4 regions of the Paenibacillus sp. FSL R10-2748 genome follow, and region 4 is predicted to be linked to each of the others. Evidence: riboswitches for the same ligand, from Rfam matches in the RefSeq annotation. Region 4 holds a riboswitch; each other region holds the start of a gene.
The links. A riboswitch is a leader RNA that binds a small molecule or an ion and turns the genes downstream of it on or off. The one in region 4 is predicted to bind cyclic di-AMP.

Region 1 (4,570 bases), on a different contig from region 4:
TGCCGCCAAAAATGACGTTTAGCATCATTTCTCCCAAAGCAGCCATGCCACCCAGTGGGGTTAGTGTATCATGCATATTATTGACCGAACCTGTCGTTGCCGCTGTTGTGACCGCAGTGAATAAAGCCGATTGTCCAATGCCGAAACGAACCTCTTTCCCTTCCATGCTTCCTTGAGAAGCATCCACACCCAGTGTCTGGATTAACGGGTTACCTGTCTTTTCAGACACGTACGTAATAGATAGAAAAATAAGAAACAATACCATCATGGAGCTAAAAATAATCCAGCCCTGCTTACGATTACGGGCAAACAATCCAAAGGTATACGGCAACGAAGCCGGCATTATCCACATTGCCAAAATTTCCAGCACGTTCGTCCAAGGACTTGGATTTTCAAAAGGATGCGCAGAGTTAGCTCCCGCATAACCGCCTCCATTCGTCCCCAAATGCTTGATGGACTCCAGAGAAGCAATGGGCCCCATAGAAATCTGCTGCTGTGTTCCGCTCAGCGTCGTAAGATCCGCCGTAGGCTGTAGCGTCTGTGGTACCTTCAATCCAACCAGCACCAGCGTAAGCACAAAGGCCAGCGGCAGGAAAATCCTTATAATGGCTTTAATAAAATCTTGAAAGAAATTGCCCATCCCTTCACCGCGCCGCGTCAATCCTCTCATAAAAGCCGCAGCAACCGCAAAACCGGAAGCAGCCGAAGTGAACATCATCATCGTGACGAACGCCATCTGTGTCAGATACGTAAGCCCGCTTTCTCCGCTATAATGTTGGAGATTCGTATTCGTCATAAAGCTGATTACCGTATTAAAAGCTAGTGATGCTTCCATATTACTGTTTCCAGCCGGATTACCAGGAAGCATTCCCTGTAAACGCAACAGCAAGTAGCTGATCGCCACAAGCACGACATTCGTTGCAATGAAACTCATAACATACGTAGTCCAACGCATGCTCTCCAGCTTCTTCAATCCTACAATCTTATAAATCAGCTTTTCTGTTCCGCCAAAAATCCGATCCGTCCGATTGGGTTCATTCGAGAATACATGATACATATAGGTGCCCACTGGCTTTACCAAGAGCAGCAATATGACGATCACAATTCCAATTTGAAGCAGCTCCATCCTTTATTCCTCCTTCAAAATGCTCCTGCGTTTGGAACAACAGATCTGCTTCCAGAGCACCAATTGTGTGCACACGTTTGCGAAAACCCGCTACCTATGATGCTTAATATTCAGATCTGTTGTTCCCGCCCGCTCTATCCCCTATAGCTGACTAGAACTTTTCAGGGTTCAGGAGTGCGTAGATTAAATACATAAACACAATAGCCGTAAGCCCAAGTATAACGATCATCCTCTTCGTCCTCCTTTAGAGGTCTGCGCATCACACCAGCGTACAAACAGCAGTATCACTCCATAACTCACAGCCATGACGAGCAGCATGTATATATCCATCATGTTTATACCCTCCGTATCGGTCCTCAGATCGCCATTCTTATTTGATCATAAAATCATAAAACAACTATGTTATAAGTGCTTATCCGTTCAGCAGAAAACCCACCTCTCCGTTCAATGTGTAGATCACATGATCCGCTCCCAATCCCCGATAAATTCCTTGTGGATTACAGCCGTGCGTAATAACATAGATCGATTCCGATGTTAGCGGCCGACATATTTGCAGGAAACGGCACGTCAGATTCAAGCTGTTCTCGAACAAATACACACTACCAATTTCTTTTTTTGGAAAATTCCATTTTCCCGCTTGCATGGTATTGATGCGGACAATGTGCTCCACACCCATTTTTTTGAGCTGTCGTTCCTCCTGGGCGCTATTCGTGAGAACTGCAAACGCCAATTTTTTGAAAATAAGCAATTTCACAAAACTTCTGCCCGCTTCATTCGGTGCAGTGACAATAATTAACCGACCTTCCATCAGTAGCTCCTCTCCCGGTATAAAAAGACAACAAAAAGAAGCCGAAGGAAAAAGGCTTTCCTCCGGCTTCTTACATATCCATGATAAAATAAACCATGGCTGCACACGGCGGTTTGTTGCCTCTCCCTGTACGCTTACGAGGTTAGCTGTCGGATTCGGACGTGAGAGTCGCCCTATTTCTGGCACTTGACCTGAAAATTCACCCCATGAGACACACGGCTTCCGAAGCCGTACAATCTCGATTGGTTCCCCCGCTTTTGCAACTGCAAAATTCAGCGCTATAGACATTTCGTTGTTGCTTCATTCAAGTTAATTTGAAATTACGTCTTGAATCATACACCCGCGCATGGAAGACTGTAAAGCTCAACTGCGGGGTTATAAATCGGCCTTTAGAGCCTAGGATATTAATAATAGCGCTTACAATGCAACTATGCTTCTCACAGCTCATTCAATCTCTGTTTTTCATCCCTTTTTGAAAATGACAAGCATGTCAATATTGGCGTAGGGTAGAGCGTTTTTGGCCTTTTTTTGTAAAAAGAGAAGAAAATACGCTATATGTACCAGCTAAACACCGATTGAACCCGCTTTTATAAGAAGAAACACCTTAATTCGCTCCATTTGCGGTGCGATTTACTGTTTTGAACAAAATACGATTTTACAGCGGCTAAAGGCTTGATACAGCTTTTCCAGACTTGCAACCTTGCTTTTAATTGCTTACAATTTAATTGCTGAATATTGAATAAGGAGAGATACTATGACCGTTTATGAATATGATGCGCACACCCTGCAAGGGAAACAAATTCCGTTATCCACATATGAAGGGAACGTTCTGCTTATCGTGAACACTGCCAGCAAATGTGGGTTAACCCCCCAATACAAAGCGCTACAAGAGCTATATGACCAGTACCATGAACAGGGGCTCGAAATTTTGGGATTTCCCAGCAACCAATTTGCCAAACAAGAGCCAGGTTCCAGCGAGGAGATTTCCGAGTTTTGCCAGATCAATTATGGTGTTACCTTTCCGATGTTCGCCAAGACAGATGTCAATGGCGATCAAGCGCACCCCTTATTTCGTTACCTGACCCAAACTGCTCCGGGGGTATTAGGGTCCAAAGCGATCAAATGGAATTTTACTAAATTCTTAATTACACGAGAAGGTAACGTATTTAAGCGCTATGCACCGCAAACCACTCCAGATAAGCTGGCGGGAGATATAGAGAAGCTTTTGCAGCAAAACTGACATCCTTCTTTATCAGTTAATAAACGACCTATTGTCTACCGTTGCTTCTGTGGCTAAAGGATATAACGAAAAATGCTTAACAAAAAAAGCATCCCTTCACGTAAACCGTGTCAGGATGCTTTTTTAACTGAGTCTTGCATATAATGCGGTCGAGAGGACTCGAACCTCCACGGGCGTACGCCCACTACCCCCTCAAGATAGCGTGTCTGCCATTCCACCACGACCGCAAATCATAATGTAATGAGGCAACAGATTTATTATACTCTCTCATCAACTATTTGTAAACAAAAATATAATAATTATTTTATACGTTATTTTAACTAACATATATGAGCGATAAGAATATTTAATTTGACACAAAAGCTATTTAAATGTAAATATATATTACATATATTTCGAATATTTTTCGTTATCCCCAAGTAAAAAGTAAAATAACATAACATAAGGATTCACTTCGAGGAGGCGAACCACCTTGCATAAAGGCAACCGCTTGCTGAACTATGCATTATTGTTGGACCCTTCCCTACCTGTTGGTGGCTTCACCCGTTTTAACGGACTGGAGAAACTATCGCGTAACGGACATTTGAACAGTCTACAAGACCTGGAACATTACATGCTGGATGATTTGTATCCTCAATTTACAACCGTTGACGGCATGGCTATCAAAAGTCTGTATGTCGCCATCCAGCAGAATGACAGTTGGCGGATCGCCCTCATTGATAAGATGCTGCATACCCAACGTCCCTCCTGGCAGCATGTGAAGGAGTTTCGTCTATCCGGTCAGCGTCTGCTCAAGCTCGCTAAGGCTCTTTATCCTTGGCTTGAATTTGACCAGTTGGAATGCATACTCATTCAATACAATGCGATTGGCACACTCGCTACCGTTCACACCTGGATTAACTTCCTCCTCGGAAACGATGTAGAACAGACCGTTCACGGCTATCTTAGCGCAGCGGTGTCCTTCTGTGTGGAAGATGCCTTCAAACTACTCAATCCTCCTTATGAGGAAAAGAACCCTCTTATGGAGCGTATGACAAGCGAGCTCCTCTCTGCCTGGAAGAAGCTTAACCAACCTGAGCCAACTGCATCTCAGCGTCGCTTTCTTCACAGACATTGGTCCAGCTCCTACATCACTCTACCTCTTTATATGAGCCATAATAACCAATTGGATGAACCTAGACTGTTTTCCTCCTCAGGTCTATTCAAACGCCTTCCAGCATCCCCCTGATGCGTCGCTTCGCCAATGTGGTCACAACACGAAAAACACTCTGTCCCTTTCCTCAGGTGGCAGAGTGTTTTTTATCCACATATAATCGCAATTCACACCATTAGCAGACTCTAGACGGATTATCAGAACCACCTAGCACTTAATTAAGTAATTAATTCAACAAAAAGA
Region 2 (4,570 bases), on a different contig from region 4:
ATCGCCAAAGATTTGGATGCGGAGATGGTCCCTGAAGACATGAGTTTTGACTCTTTGCTGCCTGCTCTGCAAAGTGGTCGTGTAGACTTGGTACTGTCCGGTATGACACCAACGGATGAACGCAGAAAGAGTATTGATTTTTCGGATGTATACTATCGCTCCAAGCAAGTCATCATGGTACGCCCAGAGGATAAAGACAAATATCCGACGATGGATGCTTTGAAAGGCGAGAAGATCGGAGCACAAAAGGGAAGTATTCAGGAAGAGATTGCTCAAAAAGTGCCCAATGCCTCTGTAACTTCACTGGATAAAATATCTGACCTGGTACTCCAGCTGCGGACCCAGCGTGTGAACGCTGTCGTGATCGAAGATACGGTTGCTAAAGGATACACGTTAGACGGTACCGTAACCCTTGCCAAGGCTGTGCCTGAGGATGCGGGAGCAGAAACAGCTGTAGGTATCCGTAAAGGGAATGCAGAATTGCTTGCTTCTGTAAATAAAACGTTGGCCCGCCTGAAAGCAGACGGGTCGATTGAGAAGTTTTCCACGGAAGCGAGTGCACTTTCTGCGGATCGTCAGGTTTCTTCTAATAACATTGTAGATATTTTTTGGAAATACCGCAGTTTATACGCTACGGGTATCGGCTACACCTTGTTGCTGTCTGCGCTCGGAGTACTGTTCGGATTCATCATTGGTCTGATCATATCCTTGCTACGTATGAGTGGAGTACGCATCATTGAGTGGTTAGGTACCACTTATGTAGAGATACTGCGTGGCACACCTATGCTGGTGCAACTCATGATTATTCACTACGGGGTTGCTTTGACGCTGGGTGTCAATTTTACTCCACTCCAGTCTGGTATAATCACATTATCTCTGAATAGCTCGGCATATCTGGCTGAAATTTTCCGTGCAGGTATCCAGGCAGTAGACCGTGGACAGATGGAGGCTGCCCGTTCATTGGGTATGGGACGAGGCAAAGCTATGCGTCATGTCATTTTACCGCAAGCGTTTAAATCTATTTTGCCTGCTATCGGTAATGAGTTTATTACGATCATTAAAGAATCATCCATTATTTCGACCATTGGGATGGTGGATATTATGTATCAGGCCCAAGTCATTAAGAACATTACCTACGAAGGATTAAGTCCGTTCGTAATCGCAGCCGCTATTTATTTTGTAATGACATTCAGCTTGTCTAAGCTGCTGGGTTTATGGGAAAGGAAGTTGAGAGCCAGTGATCACCGTTAAACAACTGCGTAAATCGTTCGGCAAGAATGAGATTTTAAAAGGCATTGATATAGATATCGCCAAAGGTGAAGTCGTCGTCATCATCGGTCCCAGCGGTTCGGGGAAGAGTACGTTTTTACGTTGCATGAATCTGCTAGAACAGCCTACGGACGGGGAGATTTTGTTTGAGGGCGAGCCGATTACAGCTCGTGGTCATAATATTAATGTAACCCGGGAGAAGATGGGGATGGTGTTCCAGCATTTTAATCTGTTCCCGCATAAAACAGTGTTGCAGAACCTGACGCTAGCACCAACGCAGGTTAGAAGACAGTCAGGGAAGGAAGCGGAAAAAATTGCGCTAGAACTCCTGCGTACCGTAGGGCTTGAGGATAAGAAGAATACCTATCCGAACCAGCTATCCGGTGGTCAGAAGCAACGTATTGCGATTGCGCGTGCTTTGGCCATGCAGCCGCACGTAATGCTGTTCGATGAGCCGACTTCTGCATTGGACCCTGAAATGGTTGGAGAGGTTCTGGATGTAATGAAGAAGCTCGCCGAAGGCGGCATGACCATGGTAATCGTGACGCATGAAATGGGCTTTGCCCGCGAGGTAGGCGATCGAATCATCTTTATGGATAACGGTCAAATTGTGGAACAAGGTACACCAGAGCAGGTATTTGGTACTCCAAGCCATGATCGCACCCGTGATTTTCTTGCCAAAGTATTGTAAGAAAGTGCTGATATGAGCTATAAAAAAGCCCTCCGTTTGACGGAGGGCTTTTTCTTTTTTTGTCACCATTTCACCATATTTTCGTAACAAATATCGATTTCTTGGTGACAAAATTGTAACGAGTATAGTATGATGTTCAAGGTTCCCAACATTTTCATGCGGATAAGGTTACAAAATTGTGATATTATGCAGTAAGCCAAAACTTACCGGGACAGCATGCGGTTATGACAAACGCTGAATGCTGGGCCCAAACTATGGGAAGTGCGGGGGACGTAACAACGGCAGTCTTTCCGAAACGTCATAAGACGATATGGAATATGCCTAGGGGTGAATTGCACAAGCATAGGGCTTCTCCTGAGTCCGAATCCGACAGCTAACTTCGCAGGCATAACAGAGGAGGTACATATCTTTGAAACATCTAAAACATATTGGAAAAACCATGAAATTTGCGGTGCTTGCCGCAGCCATTGCAGGGCTGGCACAGACAGCTGGAGTAGCGGATGCTGCTTCGCTTCATACTGCCAAAGATGGCGATACCTTCTTTTTGCTTGCTCAACGTTATGGAGTATCAGTGGACGAGCTGACGAAGGCGAACCCAAACATTGCCTCTAACAATATATATGCAGGTCTGCAAATTAAGGTACCTGGTGAAAAAAGTGTGAATGCAGCTTCGGATTCGAAGCCTCAGCTTCTTACGGAGAAAGCACCAGCGAATGAGGGGCCAACGATTGAAGCGTGGGGCAAAACATTTAACTATAGCAAAATAGTTGACGTTAAGGCTACTGCGTATTCTGCCGCAGCCGATGAGAATGGTAAATGGGGAGCAGTGGACTACTACGGCAATCCACTTAAACTAGGTACAATTGCGGTAGACCCGAACGTCATTCCGATGGGCACGAAAGTGCTGGTTACAGGCTATTCCCACCCAGGTTTGCCGGATCATTCTTTTGTAGCTGTCGCTCGCGATCAGGGCAGCGCTATTACAGGAAAACGGATTGATATCTTTATTCCTGGCAACAAATCATTTGTGAACGACTTTGGATTTCAAAATGTGAAGCTGTACGTTATTGATAAATAGCATTATACGTATATACGGTTTAATTAAACATAATATATATTATGTAAACTTAATGCCTGTATCCTACCGCATATAACTAGGTCAGACTCTTATCAGGTCCTATCCATAAAAAAGGCTGTCTTGACGAGCAGAAAACTTCTGCTGGTAAGACAGCCTTTTTACGTTGCTTTAGCTTGTAGCTCAATCCTAAACATATGGTTATTTCTGTTCCGATGTGTGGAGTAGCCGGGGGACTGTCACAAATTTGTAGCCCTTAGCTTTTAGAGAGTGAATTAGACCCGGCAGAGCTTGGACAGTGCCTTGCAAGTTGGAACTTTGACCTCCACCTGCGTGCATTAAAATAATAGAGCCAGGCCCAGTAGCTGGGATCACATTGCGCTGAATTTGTGTTTTACTTAGTCCCTTCCAGTCGAGAGAGTCTACATTCCAATTGACAATCATGTAGCCATGACGACGTGCCCACTGGATTTGAGGCTCCGTGATTTCACCGTAGGGTGGACGAATCAACTTGGGGCGAAAACCTGCGCTGGCTTGTAAAATACGTTCTGTTTTTGTAATCTGGTTGCGAAAGCGTTCTGGTGTGGCCTTCCTAAAATCCGGATGAGTATAGGAATGGTTTCCTATAGCATGGCCTTCACGGATAATACGGCGTATGATCCCCGGATGCTTTTCCGCACGGTGACCGACGATGAAAAATGTAGCTTTGATGCCATTGGCGTGTAATACGTCCAAAACCTGCGGCGTATACCTAGAATCGGGCACATCATCAAAGGTTAGGGCAATTTGGCGGGTGTGTGGGCCGCACATTTTAAAAATGTCCGCATGTTTTTTTCGCAGCATTGCTAATGTAGGAGTTGCTCGATCTATGCTCTGTTGTACAGAAGAAGCAACAGTTGCTTCCTTGGGATGGGGCGTTCCGATGTTGGGAGGCGCATCCGCGTGAACGGGTAAACTTGAAAATGCTAGTAACAGTGCCAAGCCTGGCAACACTCCCCTGTACGGCATATGTATCCCCCCTTTCCGTGCAGTGATACCTAGTGGTGCTCTCGACTATTATGTACCTGTCCTATTAAAAATATGCTGGTTACCAAGTTCGGCTCATAAACGACTGGAAAGAAGTCCACGATGAAACGATTATCAATGAAGATGATGGAGCTAAACGTACATATTCTCTTAAACATGACCGAAAACAGGAGCATTTTCGCAAGTTTTAGCCTTACAACGAATTCGGTATACCGTGACAGCTGGTGTATAATGGGGATGCAATTCATAATTATACAGACATGGAATTGAAGGAAGGATGGATAAAAGTGACCGACTTGTTTACTCCTTATCAATTAAAGGGGCTTTCTTTAAAAAATCGGATTGTCATGCCCCCGATGTGCCAATACAGCGTGGAGGCCAAGGACGGAAATCCAACGGATTGGCATCATGTCCATTATGTGAGCCGGGCAGTAGGAGGCACTGGACTTATTATTGTGGAAATGACAGCGGTCCATCCAGATGGACGTATTACAGATCGTGATTTGGGT
Region 3 (4,570 bases), on a different contig from region 4:
ACCCCCAACTTGCCATTACAATCGGGACAGATAGCCTCCCCACAGCCGCTAAACCGCGAGTCATGGAAGTACGGCTCGGCTGCTGAGTACGCGCAAAACGCCTACTCTCGAGGCAAGCTGGTACTACGGGGCATTGAACGTCAGGTGGGTATGAAAAAAATGGATCGGATTATGCGGACCTACGTCCAGACGTACCGATTCAAGCATCCATCCTCCCAGGATTTTCAACGTATCGTGGAGAGAGCCACCGGACGCTCATGGAGCCACTATTTTGAACAGTATGTATATGACGGCCAGATGGCGGACTTTTCGGTGGATCATATCACGAACCAAAAGCTGGAGAATGGATATGAAGCAGTCGTGACGGTCAGCAAAAAAGGGGCGGATTATCCCAAGATCCCTGTCCAATTTACCTTCAAGGATGGTACCACGATATTCAAGGCTTGGGACGGCGCGGGCAAAAGCACAACTTTTCGGATCAAAAGTACTTCTCCCGTTTCCTATGTAACCCTTGATCCTCTATATACCATTGCACTGGAGAACAAGCACATTAACAATAGCCTAAAAGCCGAATTGGACGAAAAGCAACAAACCCGTTGGAATGTAAGTGTAACCAAGCTGTTAGAAACACTGCTTGGAAGTCTGTCATGGTGAGGTGTCTATAGATGCGGACTGTTATAAAAGAGGGCTGGGCGCTGGTGCGCATACGATTCTATATCGTTATCATTTTATTTCTGTATCGACTACTGTGGGGGGTGTTTCTCTATCGGCTGGTGCAGTCTGCCGTTATCCCGCTACTGCTCCGTTATCCTGATCAGGGTCAAAACGAGCTGGGACAGACCTTGTTTTGGATGGAGAGCCAGATTGCTCTGATGGACAGCCGGGAAGTACATGTGTATTTGTGGATACTACTAGGGGCGACTGTACTACGCATACTGATCACTCCCTTCATTAGAGCCGGAATATATCAAAGCCTGCATACCGATGCGACTGAACCGCAAAGCCTGTCCTTTTTCAAGGGTATGAAACGCCATGGCATGTCGTCGCTGTTGTATTACATCATCGAGTTGGGACTGCTGCTGCTTCCCGCCATTTGGGTAGTACCGAGACTCTACCCTATTGTAGCAGGAGCACTTCAATCTTCCTCTTATCTGCTGCATTTGTTGCCCTATGTCATGGGATGGATGGCATACGGATGGTTCATTCGGCAGTGCATCCTGTATATGCAACTGGGGACTGTCGGTGGTCACGCCATACTATCGTCCCTGCTCGCCTTCTTTCGCCAGCTCCTTCCAGCTGTCGGTATATCTCTTTTGCTTGGTGCTTGTGTGCTGCTGGTCTTCGGTCTATTTGGCACCGTGGCGATGATTTGGACTGGCATGCTGGCGCTCATTCTCCAGCAATCGTATCATTTTGTTACTAGTCTGGTCAGGCTGTGGCATATCAGTTCGCAGTACAGACTATGGCATACCGATATCTCCAGTAGAAGTTAAGCCCTGCCTTTATGTTTTTTACTTCATTTCCGTCTGTCGAAAAATCTTGATTCATATCCGCGCAAACGACACATAACTGAATACTGTTAACAACATCTGTTCCTTGGACATTAGGAGCAGATTTTTTTTGTAACTTTTTGCAATGAAACATTTGCCAAAGCCAGCCGTCTTTGTTACAATAATCGCAGTGAACTGATAGTAACAACTTTGTAATCTTTATTGTAACCTTTATCTCAAAAATAACGTTATTGTGAATACTGCTCTCCAAGGTGCACATCTTAAGTTAAGCCTAATTCCTGGCACCTAGGAAGCGGGGGAACCAGTTTGGGTGAATTGATCTCGCAACAGAGTGGTCATAGGGGAACCTTCTACCGAATCCTTAAGCTAACCTCGCAGGCATTGGAAGGGGTATATTTTTTTTGAAGAAGAAGCTAACGATCGCAGCTATGGGTCTTGCCATTGCCTTTACATCTTTTACATTCGGTGGCGGCAGTGCATATGCAGACTCTAAGATGGACCAGGTCATTCAAGATGCCAAAGGAACGAGCTACAGAAGCGGAGGCACTACACTCGAGGGATTCGATTGCTCCGGCTTCACAATGTATGTATTCAACAAACTGGGAATTAAACTTCCGCATCAATCCGGATCACAATTCAAAATGGGATCTTCTGTATCCCGCGATGAAATGAGACCTGGAGACCTGGTGTTCTTCAACACCACAGGAAGAGGCATTTCCCATGTAGGTATCTTCGTAGGTGAAGGGAAATTTGCCCACTCCTCGACTTCACGTGGTGTAGTAGTTAGCTCACTGAACGAAAATTATTACGCTAACCGCTATGTCGGTGCAAAAAGAATTATGAGCACAGACGCTTACCATTCTGTAGCTTCAGAAATTCCTGATGACGACAACGTAGAATAACTAACGCACAGCAAGCTAACCCTAGCCGCAATTTGATTCTGGCCGGAATCGAATTGCGGTTTTTTATGTCCACAACATCAGCAATTATTATCATTACTGACGAACTGAAGCCTCAAAAGGTTTCAATTTTAGCGAACATCGTCGGTTTTACCGTCAGCGCTGGGGGAGCATATGAGCAGTAATTCCTTCTTATTGAATGTATACCCGACTTGAGTATGAAATAAACACGCTTGCCATTCCCCTGCAACTTGTCTACAATCTGTTGTTAATGATTGAAGTACCTGTAAAAGGAGGATGGAACACATGCCGGCCTCAATATCCAACTATCGGATCGTACCGATGGACGAGCATCAAGCGGCTGCAATCTGTGAGTGGCGCTATGATCCACCTTATAATATATACGGTTGGCTCCCCTGGGAACAAATGAAGGCGCTTGAAGTCGAATTTGGAAGTCCCACGCTTCGCCAAGAGCAATATGTTGCCGTACTGGATGAAGAGAATAAGCTGACGGGATTTGCTCAATATTTTCCTATGATCGGTGTGACCCGGCTAGGTCTTGGAATGCATCCCGAAAGATGCGGACATGGCAAAGGCGCTGATTTTGTCCGTGCCATTGCAGAGGAAGCCCAACGACGCAACCCGAAGAATGAAATTGATCTAGAGGTACTCACTTGGAATCGGCGCGCTATCCGGGCTTACAAGGCGGCTGGATTTGAGCTTACAGATACCTATGAACGCCAGACTCCCGATGGCAAAAAACCGTTTTTTTGTATGGTATATCGTCCCGAGCACCAAACCCAGGTTCTATGATAAAAGCGCCTTCGGCATACAACCGCGATGTTGTATAGCGAAGGCGCTTTTATCATCATACGACAGATCATTACAAGCTCAATGACTGCTGCGCATTTTTTCAAAAGCTTCATTATATTGTTGGGCTTCCTTAATATCCACGGCCATAATACCGCCGTCGTCCCAAGAGGTCAAACGCAGAGTCACGGTCTTGTAATCAATCGTAATAAATGGATGATGATTGAATGCTTCAGATATAGCGGCAACTTCATCCACGAATGCAATCCCTTTCATAAAACTGGAAAAATTATATTTCCGAACGATCCAACGTCCTTCCTCCAGTTCCCAGCCCTCCAGTTTCTCCAGATGTGCTTCAATCTCTTCTTGTGTAAAAGGCATGTTACGAACTCCTCCCCGTTTATACGGAAGCCTTTCGACCGCTTAAATACGGCCAAAACTACGATATATTGGTGTACATATTACCACGGCCCCGTTGATAAATCCATAAGACGGACCTCAAATCAAAGGGACTGACGTCAGCTCCTCGTCTCCAATGAGTACATAGATACGATGCTGCTCCGGCTCATAGATCACAACGCCACTGCCTACAGTGATTATGGGCTCTGTACCCAGTGCATAAAATAAGTCTTCTGCCAAAGCTTCATTGACTTCCTGGCGTCCCGCCGGGTCCAGCCTGTCCCAATCTTCTGCTTCCATCTCGAAAAATTCGTAGCTGTCTGGGATGCGTCCCACAGCCTCTGTCAAATCGTTCAAAATTTGTTCATACTCACGCCCATGCTTTACTCCCATGCCATTTCCTCCAATGGTTCCGCCATTCAATACATAATCACCTTATTATACCGGAAATTCGCACTTAACAAAAAAGAGAGTTTTGTCGATAAATACTATAATCCGTCTTGTAATGACGCGCTTGGGGCAAGGACGACCCCGGCGGCATGAAAGGATTCAAAATCTATTCTCATGGATGAGGTGTATCATGCAAATTTCAACCATTATCGGACTTGTGCTCGGGATTATGTCACTGGTCGTCGGGATGATCTTAAAAGGCGCTCCGGTCGTCAATCTGGTCAATAATCCCGCTGCTTACATGATTATTTTCGTCGGAACGGCAGCGAGTATATTTATGGCCTTCCCGATGGCAGAAATCAAACGGATTCCGAAGCTGTTCAAGGTTATTTTCACCGAACAAAAACTGTTAGACCGCAAAGAGCTCATCGGTACGTTTACCGAGTGGGCATCCATTACCCGTCGTGAAGGTCTGCTCGCCTTGGAATCTAAGGTAGAGGAAATCGACGATCCCTTTATGCGTGGCGGCATGCGAATGATTATTGACGGAAATGATCAGGA
Region 4 (4,570 bases):
TGGTGATCAGACAAGCAACAAAAGTGTTTTTCACTATTTTTTTGACCATCGGAATACCAAACAGACGGTAGACAGTCTCTTCTCCAATACCTGCCATCCAGGCCATAATCGGCAGTAACCATGGATAAGCCATATTGTAAGGGGATTGCGTGGCATCTGTTGTGGAGAATGTATTAAATGTGCGCTCCAGTATAAAGAATAAGATGGATTGTACCCCGAGTAAAATAAAGGCCCACAAGTAGCCAACATACATACTGCGAAGCACATACAGCCCGTAGCCCGGCTCTTTCGCACGCGGCCATGCATTCAGTCCAACCTGACGCATAAGTCCGTCACCGCCGACCAAGGAGAAGTAGAGCGCTACTGCCATGAAGAAGGTAACACCAATCTGGAACACCATAAGAAATATAAGCATGCCCTTACCGCCTGCTTCTGCTTGCAATAAAGGCAGCATGTTCATTGTCCCAGCTATACTTGCAATAAAGTATATAACGGACAGAACAATGCCGCGTACAAATGAAGTATGTCGTCGGGTGAGTGACGCATACACAATGGCAAGAACACCCAGCACAAAGCTAAATAGGGCATAACCCGCATAGGTCATCCAATTCGCCCAAAATGTTTGCTTTTCGATATAATCGGTATAGGACGACGGGGCCGAAAAGCTTTGAGAGAAGGAGCGAACATCACCGTCTTCGAAAGTAAAAGCCAATGTAAGTACCGAGGCGCCGATTTTTTTATCGTCTACGGTATACTTTAATCCACCTTCTTTTTCAGTGGTGGCGAGCTTCAAGTCCGACGGCTTAAAACCAAAGCGCTTAACCCATACTGCGGCCGCCTGCTCCTTGGCTTCAAGCGTCATGCCGTCCTCAGCTACACGTATAAGCCTGTTACGTGCTTCTTCATCCGTAGAAATATCAGCCTGTGTGTAATTGGTACTGGAGGTGATCCGTTTAAAGCTAACGACCTTCCCAGTGGATAAATCCACATGAATTTGCAGTTTGCTTTTCGCTGAGGATTCAGGCAGATCAACCCGAAAGGTTTCGTAAGGGTAATTTTTCTTCCATGTACGGTCGTACTGTTGAAGCAGTTTTTCTCTAGATAAATAACCGTACAAATCTGTTTCGGCCTGATAGGTCACGACAGGCTCCTCTGGCTGTGATTCAGTATAGCCCAACTCGGAGCGGGCAAAGTCCAATGCGTGTATGACCGCTTCTTGTTTGCTGATGACCTTTGCGTTCATTACTGATTCTGGACTCGGATTGCTAAGCGAGGGAATAAGCAATTGAAAGATAAAAAAGCAAATCAGGCCAATCCCGCCCAGCAAGCCTAATTTTTTGAAGTTGGCCGTGAGCACGACCGGTTTCCCGATAGGATTCATGAGTTTCCTCCTTAATCTGTAAATAAGAACATCCATTAAAGATATCATACTGCACAGGTTCCCGCCAACAGACCAGCGATATTCATGAAAATAGAGTGAAAGCACTTTAAAGTTCCAATAAAATAAGATAAGCTGCGATTAAACGATGCCCATTCGCAAAATAAAGCCAATTTCACGTTTTTTCGGCGAAATCGGTTTTGTGATCTGGATATAGAAGGATTATAATCTTGAGGCAATGCCTATAAAATACATAGGTAATGATATACAGTTGAGCCGAATTTCTATGAGAAAACGGGGGAACCATGTTACTGGGGTGAATTTTACAGCTGATCCTGCTGGATTGGATGTGTAAATAGGGCATACTGTGCTGCCCGAATCCGTCAGCTAACCTCGTAGGCTGTGAGCAGGAACCAAGTCAGGCACTCGGTTTTCCGGTGTCTTTTTTTGTGTGTATAAAAGTGTTTGGATTGGTTAGACCGCTGCGGGTGCAGATTATTCTTCCGATTGCTGTTATCCCCGGATTTTTTGATTGTATAACCCCTTTAATGGTTAAAATCCGGAGATAAAGGCAAACGCTTCGCTTCTTCAGAACAATTCTGCTCCCTTCGCTGCTGCCCGCCAATAGCACAGGGGGCAGAGTAGTGCTTGACATGCATTCTTCCTGTATTCAGGGAATGCTAATTATAGTTACTAAAGGTTTGGAAAAATCAAAAAAATTAGGGGCAACGACGATCGGAAGATCAAATGGAACGCGTAGCGGGCTTACACCGTATTAAATCACTGTTTTTATAGTTTTAAGGATTAGGAGAGAAGTGATGAATAGATGAATCCCAATGCAAGCTGGCTCCGGCTTTCTCCACCGCAGATATTCGTTGCGGGCTTTGCCATTATCATTCTAATAGGTAGTTTATTGTTAATGCTGCCGATCTCCAATACAACAGGAAAGCCACTTGCGTTTATAGACGCTTTGTTTACTGCCGCTTCCGCGACCTGTGTTACAGGGCTTGTCGTAAAGGATACGGGGACCTTTTTTACAACCTTTGGTCAAGTTGTTATCGCTGCGCTCATTCAGATCGGCGGCCTGGGCTTTATGACTATGGCTACCTTGATCGCGCTGGTGTTCAAACGTCGGATTTCCTTACGGGAGCGCCTCATTTTACAGGAAGCGATGAATCAGACCTCTGTCGAAGGAATTGTCGGATTGATTCGTAAGGTGCTGCTGTACTCGCTGGTCATTGAGGGCGTATGTGCTGCAATATTTGCGATTCGCTGGTCGTTTGATATGCCTGTAGGCAGGGCGATTTATTTTGGGATTTGGCATGCCATCTCCATGTTTAACAATGCTGGTTTTGACTTATTCGGGCACTTTCGCAGCCTGACAGATTATGTATATGATCCGATTGTTAATTTTACAGCTATGTTCCTGATTATTTCAGGCGGAATTGGTTTTGTAGTGATGTCGGACCTGGCAGAATATCGCAAGCGCAAGAGACTTTCCTTGCATACTAAGGTGGTACTCAGCATGACGGGCGCTATGATTGTAGTCGGCACGCTCGTGATTTTTGTATTTGAGTTTACGAATCCAAAGACTCTTGGCTCGCTTGATTGGGGGGGGAAACTGCTGGGATCTTTATTCCAGTCCGTAACCCCTCGTACCGCAGGTGCCAATACACTGGACATTGCAGGCTTGCGGCAGGCTACGCAGTTTTTTATCATCATACTCATGTTTATCGGGGCTTCTCCTGGCTCTACTGGAGGCGGGATTAAGACCACAACATTCGCGCTGCTCATTGGAGCCGTGATTTCGATGCTACGGGGGCGTGAAGATATTGTACTGTTCAAGTACCGACTTGCGCAGGGACGAATTTACAAGGCTTTGACCATTACACTGCTGGGGTTGCTGTTCGTGATCGGGGTGACCATGATTTTGTCGGCAACCGAAGATCATCATTTTCTGATGATCTTGTTTGAGACGGTGTCTGCGTATGGTACGGTGGGGCTGTCGATGGGGCTTACACCTGATTTGACAGTCATAGGTAAGCTGGTGATTACCCTGACGATGTTTGCAGGTAGACTGGGGCCACTCACGCTAGCTTATGCACTGGGGCCGAAAAAGGGTAAAGAATTATATCGTCATCCGGAAGGCAAAATGATTATAGGATGAATCATTTCATGATATGTAGTATACATTTCGTGGGTTTAATCATTTCAGGATTTTGCAAAATTCGATACCAGTCGCTCCGAAGTCAAGATATAGACGAACTAAACCATTTCGATCTATATCTTCTTCATTGGAAGTCGCTTATGGGATTTTTGCAAAATCCTCATTTATGAAATTGATTCAGATAAGGGAGTTTTCGAGTAGATATGAAAACGCAGCAGTTTGTAGTTATTGGCTTGGGACGGTTTGGCTCAAGCCTGGCTTTGCAATTGGTGGATATGGGGTGCGAGGTGCTAGGCATTGACCGGAATGAGGATGTGGTGGACAGTATGAGTGAGATGTTGACACATACTGTCGTGGCGGACGCTACCGATGAAGACTCATTGCGATCACTGGGCATCCGTAATTTCGATTGCGGCATTGTTGCTATTGGTGATGACATTCAGGTAAGCATCCTGACCGCCATTTTGCTGAAGGAGCTGGGTGTGAAAAAAGTCGTAGCCAAAGCCATATCTGTGCTGCACGGGCGTGCGTTAGAGAAGCTCGGTGTGGACCGGATCATTTATCCAGAACGGGATATGGGTATCCGGGTGGCTCATCAGCTAGTCACGCCTAATTTGCTCGATTATTTGGAGTTGTCCAAAGAATACAGTATTGTGGAACTCAATGTACCTGCATGTCTGAATGGCAAAACGCTAGCAGAGCTAAATGCCCGTACTCGCTTTGGTTGTAGTGTCGTGGCGCTTCATACGGCGAACGGTATCCTGATCGCACCGACGGCTATGGATCGGCTAAAAGCAGACGATATTATGGTCATCATCGGCTCGAATGACAATATCGGTCGCTTTGAGGATGAGGTTGTTAATGTCAATGAAGAGGGCTAAACCCTCTACACCATACGATAGCCTGCAAACGACGCACGTGTCTCGCTAATCCAGCGTCGTGCTGTCGGACCGAGATCGGTCGTCTCCGAGTAAATGAGGGAGGTCGTTCGGCGTGTCTCCTTCAAATCGGGCAAGTACAATGCA

Region 1: another riboswitch for cyclic di-AMP. It lies ahead of NSS66_RS04700 (hypothetical protein); the one in region 4 lies ahead of NSS66_RS19310 (TrkH family potassium uptake protein).
Region 2: another riboswitch for cyclic di-AMP. It lies ahead of NSS66_RS06815 (3D domain-containing protein); the one in region 4 lies ahead of NSS66_RS19310 (TrkH family potassium uptake protein).
Region 3: another riboswitch for cyclic di-AMP. It lies ahead of NSS66_RS26050 (C40 family peptidase); the one in region 4 lies ahead of NSS66_RS19310 (TrkH family potassium uptake protein).

The regions. Positions count from the first base shown of each region.
Region 1 covers NZ_JBBOTK010000001.1:990,280-994,849, forward strand. Annotated here, with positions in the region: gene kdpA (potassium-transporting ATPase subunit KdpA) at 1-1,126, opposite strand, end outside; gene NSS66_RS26805 (potassium-transporting ATPase subunit F) at 1,278-1,355, opposite strand; gene NSS66_RS04700 (hypothetical protein) at 1,539-1,934, opposite strand; cyclic di-AMP (ydaO/yuaA leader) riboswitch at 2,050-2,222, opposite strand; gene NSS66_RS04705 (glutathione peroxidase) at 2,689-3,174, shown strand; tRNA gene NSS66_RS04710 (tRNA-Leu) at 3,319-3,401, opposite strand; gene NSS66_RS04715 (urease accessory protein UreF) at 3,665-4,402, shown strand.
Region 2 covers NZ_JBBOTK010000002.1:101,531-106,100, reverse strand. Annotated here, with positions in the region: gene NSS66_RS06825 (ABC transporter substrate-binding protein/permease) at 1-1,251, shown strand, start outside; gene NSS66_RS06820 (amino acid ABC transporter ATP-binding protein) at 1,238-1,960, shown strand; cyclic di-AMP (ydaO/yuaA leader) riboswitch at 2,195-2,363, shown strand; gene NSS66_RS06815 (3D domain-containing protein) at 2,370-3,038, shown strand; gene NSS66_RS06810 (polysaccharide deacetylase family protein) at 3,237-4,043, opposite strand; gene NSS66_RS06805 (NADH:flavin oxidoreductase/NADH oxidase) at 4,349-4,570, shown strand, end outside.
Region 3 covers NZ_JBBOTK010000015.1:44,570-49,139, forward strand. Annotated here, with positions in the region: gene NSS66_RS26040 (M1 family metallopeptidase) at 1-654, shown strand, start outside; gene NSS66_RS26045 (hypothetical protein) at 666-1,493, shown strand; cyclic di-AMP (ydaO/yuaA leader) riboswitch at 1,770-1,907, shown strand; gene NSS66_RS26050 (C40 family peptidase) at 1,913-2,413, shown strand; gene NSS66_RS26055 (GNAT family N-acetyltransferase) at 2,717-3,223, shown strand; gene NSS66_RS26060 (4a-hydroxytetrahydrobiopterin dehydratase) at 3,302-3,601, opposite strand; gene NSS66_RS26065 (hypothetical protein) at 3,719-4,012, opposite strand; gene motA (flagellar motor stator protein MotA) at 4,200-4,570, shown strand, end outside.
Region 4 covers NZ_JBBOTK010000006.1:247,539-252,108, reverse strand. Annotated here, with positions in the region: gene NSS66_RS19315 (CPBP family intramembrane glutamic endopeptidase) at 1-1,381, opposite strand, end outside; cyclic di-AMP (ydaO/yuaA leader) riboswitch at 1,643-1,795, shown strand; gene NSS66_RS19310 (TrkH family potassium uptake protein) at 2,205-3,545, shown strand; gene NSS66_RS19305 (potassium channel family protein) at 3,749-4,426, shown strand; gene NSS66_RS19300 (LysR family transcriptional regulator) at 4,432-4,570, opposite strand, start outside.